Regions from separate parts of the Alkalibaculum bacchi genome, predicted to be linked through region 2. Evidence: riboswitches for the same ligand, from Rfam matches in the RefSeq annotation. Region 2 holds a riboswitch; the other holds the start of a gene.
What was found. Region 2 has a riboswitch for lysine ahead of DES36_RS02665 (FAD-dependent oxidoreductase). Riboswitches for the same ligand answer to the same signal wherever they lie in the genome.
Positions count from the first base shown of each region.

Region 1: it holds a riboswitch for lysine, as region 2 does, so the genes downstream of both, DES36_RS08080 (aspartate-semialdehyde dehydrogenase) here and DES36_RS02665 (FAD-dependent oxidoreductase) in region 2, are expected to answer to the same signal.

Region 1 covers NZ_QNRX01000009.1:61,716-66,157, forward strand. The annotation lists gene DES36_RS08070 (M20 metallopeptidase family protein) at 1-1,026, opposite strand, end outside; lysine riboswitch at 1,364-1,537, shown strand; gene DES36_RS08080 (aspartate-semialdehyde dehydrogenase) at 1,644-2,642, shown strand; gene dapA (4-hydroxy-tetrahydrodipicolinate synthase) at 2,657-3,538, shown strand; gene dapB (4-hydroxy-tetrahydrodipicolinate reductase) at 3,551-4,303, shown strand.
Region 2 covers NZ_QNRX01000003.1:2,234-6,675, forward strand. The annotation lists gene DES36_RS02660 (hypothetical protein) at 1-1,142, opposite strand, end outside; gene DES36_RS02665 (FAD-dependent oxidoreductase) at 1,178-2,476, opposite strand; lysine riboswitch at 2,731-2,906, opposite strand; gene pepT (peptidase T) at 3,104-4,333, opposite strand.

The sequences.
Region 1 (4,442 bases), on a different contig from region 2:
TAGATAAAAGAATACTCCAGGAACTTCCCTTTGGTAAAATGAAAAGTCTTCTGCAATCATCATAGGGGGAACCTCTTTATATGGAATATCTCCTAAATAGCTCAAAAACTCTTGATACATTTGAGGCTCGTTGATTACCGGTGGATACATCCTTATAACTTTACATTCAATACTACAGTCAAAAGCTTTTTCATAACCATTTACAATCTCTATAAGCCTTTTTTCAATTAAATTGAAGGTCTCTTCATCAAACGCCCTCATGGTACCACTTAAATGAACCTCACCAGCTACTACATTTACTCTACTTCCGCCATTAATTGTACCTATAGAAAATAAGGTAGTTTCTATAGGGTCTATATTTCTACTTATAATATTATTAAGAGCATTAATTAGCTGAGCACTGATCATAATAGCATCGATACTCTTATGAGGAACTGCAGCATGACCGCTTTTTCCTTTAATGTTTATATAGAATTCAGCCGTTTGTGCCATAAGAGGGCCAGATTTGCACCCTATTGTCCCCTCTTCTACAGTAGGCATAATGTGACAGCCATATATTTTCTTTACTTTATACTTTTGTAAGATGCCTTCTTTAACGATGACTTCTGCCCCTCCAGGGCCTTCCTCTGCAGGTTGAAAAATAAGAAGCACATTCTTTTTAGGAGCAATGTGATTTTCTACCATATACTTAGCCATCAAAAGAAGAATCGTCATATGTCCATCGTGGCCACATCCATGCATCATACCTTTATGAGTAGATACATATTCCCATGCGTTCTCCTCGTCTATAGATAATCCATCCATATCTGCTCGGAAGGCTATGGTTTCATCCTTAGATTCTCCAGGAAAAAAAGCAATAATTCCAGTTGTAGCTACTTTTTCTATCGTCTTAATACCTAGATTAGATAAATAATTGTAAATATACTCAGATGTCTTGTATTCCTTAAATCCTTCTTCTGGAATTGTATGTAAATACCTTCTAACAGCAATTGCTTCAGACTTTAAATTTATAACACTGTCTCTCATATTTGCTCCTCCAAATTAATTATGAACATAAATAAATCCCTTTCATACAATAGTAACAAAGACTTTTATGATTAAAAAGATATTATATCATATAAAGGCACGGAAAATGGCTTGATTCCTCCGAGCCAATCTACGCAGATTACCTCCACCCTTTGGGTGTCGGTCGTTGGCACTTGCTCATAAAAATAAATCCATTTTTTCGTGCAAGCACGAAAAATGATTTGATTTTTACGAGCCAATCTGCTGCTTCGTACATTATACCGTAAATTAATGTAAAAAAAATATAATTTTGTTTATTTTATAAGCAATACCTGTTATAATGTAAGTCAATTACATACTTAACGATAGAGGCGCATTTTTTAATAGTACTGCTCATGATGATATCAGGATCAACTGAATGAACAGGAAAGGAGAAAATGCCGAAGTGATTTTTTACCTGAATAAAAAATTTGCTGGGATTATTGTGAATAACAATAATACTGCCGTCAAACGATGGAGAGCTATCTGTAATGTATGGTTTTATTTTTCTATAAAATTATACTTTAAACTTACAGCTAGTTTCTATAAACTAGCTGTTTTCTTTACATTTAACTAATTATATTACATGGAGGTTTCACATGAAAAAATTTAATGTAGCAGTAGTCGGCGCGACAGGAATGGTTGGAAATAAAATAATGGAGGTACTTGAAGAGCGAAATTTTCCTATTGATCAATTTTATCCAATGGCATCTGCGAACTCTGCAGGAAAAAAAGTCCATTTTATGGGAAAAGAATATACAGTAGAAGAATTAAATGAGCATTCCTTTGACAAAGATATTGATATCGCTCTTTTCTCAGCAGGAGGCAGTACTAGTAAGAAATACGCTCCTATTGCTGCAAAAAATGGCGTTATTGCTATAGACAATAGCAGTACATGGAGAATGGATGAAAATGTACCTTTAATTGTACCTGAAGTAAATCCAGAAGATTTAAAATGGCATAAAAACATCATCGCCAACCCAAATTGCTCTACGATTCAAGCTATGGTTCCACTAAAAGTACTACACGAAACATATAAAATAAAAAGAGTTGTATATTCTACTTATCAAGCTGTATCGGGCTCAGGAGTTAATGGCTATAAGGATCTTGAAGAAGGAAGCAAAGGAGAACCAAACAAATTCTACCCTTATCCAATTGCTTTTAATATATTACCACATATTGATGTTTTTGAAGAAAATGGTTACACAAAAGAAGAAATGAAGATGATTAATGAAACGAGAAAAATTCTACATGATGATAGCATTCGCATTACAGCAACTACTGTTAGAGTTCCTGTTTTTTACAGCCACAGTGAGTCCATCAATTTAGAGTTTGAAAAGGACTTTGACTTAGACGAACTCATTACATTGCTGGAAAAAACACCAGGAATCGTCGTCAAAAATGATATTAAAAATCTTCAATATCCGACACCTTTAGATGTTGCAGGAAAAAATGAAGTTTACGTTGGCAGAATTAGAAGAGACGAAAGTATTGACAGTGGCGTAAACCTATGGGTTGTAGCAGATAATATCCGAAAGGGAGCTGCTACAAATGCCGTTCAAATTGCCGAAACATTAATTCAAAATAATTTAATTTAAAGGGGTGTTATAAAATGGCTATATTCGAAGGCTCAGCTGTAGCAATCGTTACTCCATTTAACGCAAAGGATGAAGTAAATTACAATAAATTGGAAGAATTGCTGAATTGGCACGTTAAAGAAGGTACAGATGCCATTGTAATCTGTGGCACTACAGGAGAGACACCTACTACTAGCGATGATGAACAACGACAACTTATAAAATTTGCTGTAGATGTAATTGATAAGAGAATTCCCGTTATCGCTGGTACAGGTAGTAATGAGACGAGGCAGGCCATCGAAATGTCTATGTTTGCAGAAAAAGTAGGAGCAGACGCTGTCTTAGTGATGAACCCTTACTACAATAAAAGTACACAAAGAGGGATTATTGCACACTTTAAAGCAGTTGCGGATAGCATAAACATTCCAATCATTGTTTATAATGTTCCTAGTAGAACTGGTTTAAATATTACAGTAGATACAATAGTTGAATTAGCTAAAATCAAAAATATTGTAGCTGTAAAAGAAGCAAGTGGAGATATTTCACAAGTAGCAGAAATTGCCCGATTAACTCCTAATGATTTTACGATTTATTCAGGCAATGATGATCAAGTTGTCCCTCTTCTTTCTCTAGGTGGAAAGGGCGTCATTAGCGTATCGGCTAATATCATTCCAAAGGACTTACACAATATGGTTCAGTACTATCTTGATGGCAAAGTCAAAGAAAGCTTAGATTGCCAATTAAAGATGAATGGCCTTAATAAAGCTTTGTTTATTGAAGCAAACCCTATACCTATTAAAGAGGCAATGAATGTAATGGGTATGGAAGTAGGTCACTTGAGAATGCCGCTTCTTGAAATGGAAGAAAAGAATCTTGCAGTTTTGAAAAATGAAATGAGTGCGTACGGCTTAATATAGGAGGCTAAAAAGATGATTAAAGTTTTACTATCCGGCTGTAACGGTGCAATGGGTGATGTTTTACAAGAGATAATCAATAATGAAGGACAAATGCAAGTAGTAGCTGGCTTTGACCGCATGAAAAACGAGAAGGCAAATTTCCCTGTCTATATCAATCCAAAGGATTGTACAGAAAAAGTTGATGTAATTATCGATTTCTCTCATTACAGCGCTTTTGAAAGCATATTAGATTACGCTTTAACAAATAAAATTCCACTGGTTATGGCCACTACAGGTTTGACAGAAGAAAATGAAGCTTCGTTGATAGCTGCATCAAAAACGATTCCCGTTTTCAGGACGGCGAATATGTCCGTAGGAGTAAATGTTTTACTTGGTATTGTAGCAGAGGCAGCAAAGCAATTAGAAGGTTTTGACATAGAGATTATCGAAAAACACCATAATAAAAAGGTAGATTCCCCTAGTGGAACCGCTTTAATGCTTGCCAATGAAATTAATGGCGCTTTAGATAACAGCCTAGAGTTTACTTATGGAAGAGAAGGAAAATCTACTAAAAGACAATCAAATGAACTCGGTATCCACGCTATAAGAGGTGGTACTATTGCTGGAGATCATACTGTAATTTATGCTGGAGAAGATGAAGTCATCGAAATCAAACACAGTGCTTCATCTAAAAAAGTTTTTGCGAAAGGCGCGGTAAGAGCAGCTAAATATATTGCTGACAAGAAAATTGGCCTTTATAATATGCGCAAAGTGTTGGAGGGTTAGGAGCTGTCTTAGCAACATACCAACTAATATAAAACACTTATTTCCTTCAAAATAAAGAGCGGTGAAGTCGCCGCTCTTTATTTTAATCTAAAATATATAGTATGTCGTATAATTTTGCTCAATATTCATAATTAATATT
Region 2 (4,442 bases):
CCATCGAGACCTGTAATGGCTCCTACTAACATTTGAATACCTGCAACAGATAATATAGATAAATCTACAGCATTAGATAGATATAAACCTAAATCAGATAATAAACCCGTCGCATTTGGATCTAAAATCTTCTTTGCCATGTCTTCATTTCCAAGAAAGAAGAAAGCGCCAATAATGATTACAGGGGCAAATACTTTAATGCCAAAAATAAAGCCTTCTTTAATATAATCTGTAACTTTTTCTAAACAGTCACCAGGTTTATGGCAAATCATTGACACAAAACACATTATTAAAATAGCCGTACCTCCTACTAAAGCTGTTGCATCTCCACCTTTTAGCTGGTATTTGTACATAAAAAACACATCTAAAAGAAATATTAGTGGAGTGGCAATAGAAACAAAGATTAGACCAACACTGCGTTTTTTACAGGTTTCCTCAGAATTTTTTTCTATTTTATCTTCTAATATATCAATGGAGGTAATTGCACATTCCATTGCACCTGATTTCATGTCTTTTTTTAGCATAATAAAACTACAAATAACGGTTACTATGCTCATAGTTAACCACAGTGGAAAACTGTCCCTACTAAGTATTAAGGAATCGCTAATACCAGCTGCTTTAGCCGTTATTGCAGGAGCCCCCTGTATAAAAAAATCACTAGATAGGGCAATACCATGCCCAAAGATATTCATTGCTACTGCTGCCCAAATTGGCGATAAGCCTGCTTGTAGGGCAGCAGGTAACATAATAGCGCCTACTAGGGCCACAGCTGGTGATGGCCATATAAACCAGGAAAAAAAGAGCATAACGAAACCTAGTGCAAAAAAGGCAATCGTTGGACTTTTCATAATCTTTTTAATTGGTCGAATCATCACTTCATCAGCGCCAATATCTCGAAGAGCTCGACTCATAGCAATAACTAAAGAGATGACCACAATAATTCCCCAAAACTCGTTTCCCGAGGCAATAAGAGCATTATAAACTACTTGAACGCCCTTTATAAAACTCCCTGTATACATGGCTCCAATTACTAATATACCAATAATACAAGGTAGAAGAGTATCTTTTTTAAAGCCCATTGTTATAATGATCGTTAAAACAAAAAGATAATATACATAATGTAAAGCTGTTAATTGTATCATAATGGCCTCCCCAATTGATTTACAAGTACGAAATTTTAGCGCAATTGAGGCTTCTCTTCGACTATTTTATTTTCAAAAACATTTGATAAACCTGCATAGTGGACTCGATTCTCAATCTCTTGTACATCTGTAGAATATAATTGTAGCTCTTTCATTCTCTCGAAATACACAGAGCCTGAGAATGTAAACTTTTGTCCCATGCCTTCTTCTGTAGCCATAGCTTCTTTTACATAAGAAATAGCGTCACCTACCGCTAATTTATTTGGTAATTCAAGTAATTCCATACCTAAAGCATGACGCACGCTATTGTGTCCAGCTAAAACGCCTGTACAAATAGCTTCTGTATGCCCAACAAGTAAACCTGCTTTTTCACCAGCACAGAATAAATTGCTTAGCCCGTCTACTTTAAGAGCATTGCTTCTTGGAGCCATACTCATGTATCTCATAGAATTCCCCTCACCACCTGCATACGGATCTTCATATCTAGCATTTTCAAAGCCAGGAATTTGGCGAAGTCTTTCTAGTGAATAAAAAGGTGTCATAAGCTTCGCATGGCCAGTATCTAGTAAAATGATATTGTCTTTAAAGGCTGGCAGCGCATACTGTTGACATGCTTTTACGCCAAGGTGATCTTCTTTTAAATTTTCAGGCACTGGAATAACAGCTACTCCCGTTTCATTTAATGTATCTTGTATCTCTTGAGATAATGATTCTTTATACAGTTTACAAGAACCACTCATAGCACCCACTGTCCCATTCGCCTTTTTACCAATCATCTCTTTAACGCCAGCTAAACCTGCTAAGCTAACACGGCCACCAAAGCTAGGACATCTTAAAATACACATTGCGCAGCCGTTTCCATATTTTACACAATTGTTCATAGGTCCAGCAGTACCTGTTGTATCTACAAATACATCTCCTTCAAAAATGCGACCCCTTTGATCTTCTACAGATAGGATTCTGTCTTCTTTCATGTGAATATTGTTTACTCTTCCTTGAAAGACGACTTCAACACCTAAATGAAGTAAATGATTGAGAACCTCTCCGTGAGTTGATGCAATATCATATAAACTTGCGTGTTTATGCCCAGGAAATTCAATACTTTTATGTCTGGCGGTCTTATCACATATTGTAAATAAATCTCCTCCACCCATAGCAATTAATTCTTCTGTTGCAGTAAATCGGCCATTATTTCTCATAATTCCGCCAACAAGTCCTGTCCCTAAGAGCATGTCTGTTCTCTCTAAAAGGGTTACTTCTGCACCTACTTTTTTAGCTCCTACTGCAGCTGCACAACCAGCCCAGCCTCCACCAATTACAATTACTTTTGTCAATGTATTTCCTCCTGTTGTTTGTTTTTTATAAATATCTTTTGAACCTCATAATAATAAGCGCCTTTGGCGCTTTAGTTCTAAGTTGTAAGTTCTATGTAAAACCTTCAGGTCACTAGTAGTGACCGTTACCTTTGATTATTTGCACTTGAATAAGAACTTTCTCAATATAGAGGGTTTCGCTTTGCTATTAAACGACAAAAACAGGCATTGGTAAGTACCAATGCCTGTTTTCTAGTTATGAATATCCCGAAATCAAACAAGATAGCACTCCACCTGCAATCGGTGACAGTCACAAAGTTATTCACCTTGTGCCCAGAAATAAGCAGTAGAGACTACTTATTTCTTCGGTGCTCTCCCCTTTCTTTAAGCTTTATCGACCCTCTACAGCCTCCACTTAAATACTCTTGTCAAGCACGCCTCTATCATGAAGCTTTTATTAAATTGTTTCTATGATAACATAATATTTGTGTTAATACAAGGATTTCATGTCCTTTGAATATATTCGATAAAGAGTCCTCCTAGAGCCCAGGGTCGGATCTTAAGACCCACGAAGCCAGCCTCTGAAGACTTTCCAATCCTTGAACAATTGTTTAACCATCGTTTCACTATTGTTCAACCATTGCTCGGCTACCGTTCACTAGCATTTAGCTCAGCTATCTTCACAATAACCTCTACTGCCTTTTTCATAGATTCTACTGGAATGTATTCAAATTTTCCATGAAAATTGTGTCCACCTGTAAAGATATTTGGACACGGTAATTCTTCAAAGGACAATCTAGCTCCATCTGTTCCTCCGCGGATTGGTTGAATTTTAGGCTCAACATGCACCTTTTCCATGGCCTCTTTTGCTAAGTCTACAATCTCTATAACGGGTTCGATTTTTTCTTTCATATTGTAGTATTGATCTCTAATATCTATTTGGATAATATGATCTCCGTACTTTATCTTTACTAGGCGAAGGATTTCTGATAAGAGCTTCTTTTTCTCTTCAAATAGCTCTCTATTATGGTCTCTAATAATATAGTAGATTTCTGTTTCTTCTACACTGCCTCTAAAGTCTGTCAAATGAAAAAAACCTTCGTAATCTTCTGTATACTGAGGCTTTTGATTTTCTGGTAGTAGCCGATTAATTTCCATTCCAATCTCAATAGAGTTGATCATCTTATTTTTAGCACTACCTGGATGAATATTTCTTCCCTGAATTTTTATTCTTGCCCCAGCAGCATTAAAATTTTCGTATTCTAACTCCCCTACTTCTCCACCATCTACTGTATAGGCGAAATCTGCAGCAAATTTCTTTACATCAAATAAATCGGCTCCCTTTCCAATTTCTTCATCGGGAGTAAATCCTATCTTAACAACTCCGTGTTTAATTTCAGGGTGCTCTATAAGGTATTCTATAGCAGTAAGGATTTCAGCAATCCCAGCTTTATCATCAGCTCCAAGTAGAGTATTTCCATCTGTAGTGATTAAAGTTTGCCCTATATATTCCTTTAATTCCGGAAAATCTTTTGGAGATAAGATGATCTGCTTTTCTTCATTTAATAAGATATCTTCACCTTCATAATTAACAACGATTTGCGGATTGACATTTTCTCCAGATAGATCTGGGCTTGTATCCATATGAGCGATAAACCCAATAGTAGGTACCTCTTTATTTATATTAGAAGGCAAGGTTGCCATAACGTATCCATTTTCATCCAAAGAAATCTCTTCTAAACCTAATTCCTTCAACTCCTCCACTAATATCTTTGCTAAATCAAATTGACGTGAAGTGCTAGGGTGCGAATTAGATTCTGAGTCAGATGTAGTGTGTATCTTTACGTACTTTAAAAATCTTTCAACGATTTTTTCCATTCTAATATCTCCTTTATTTTTCTTTTGATATTAGTATACCATAATTTACTTGAACGATAGGTGAACGATGGTTAAACAGTAGTTGAATAATTGTAAATTTCCCCATCCA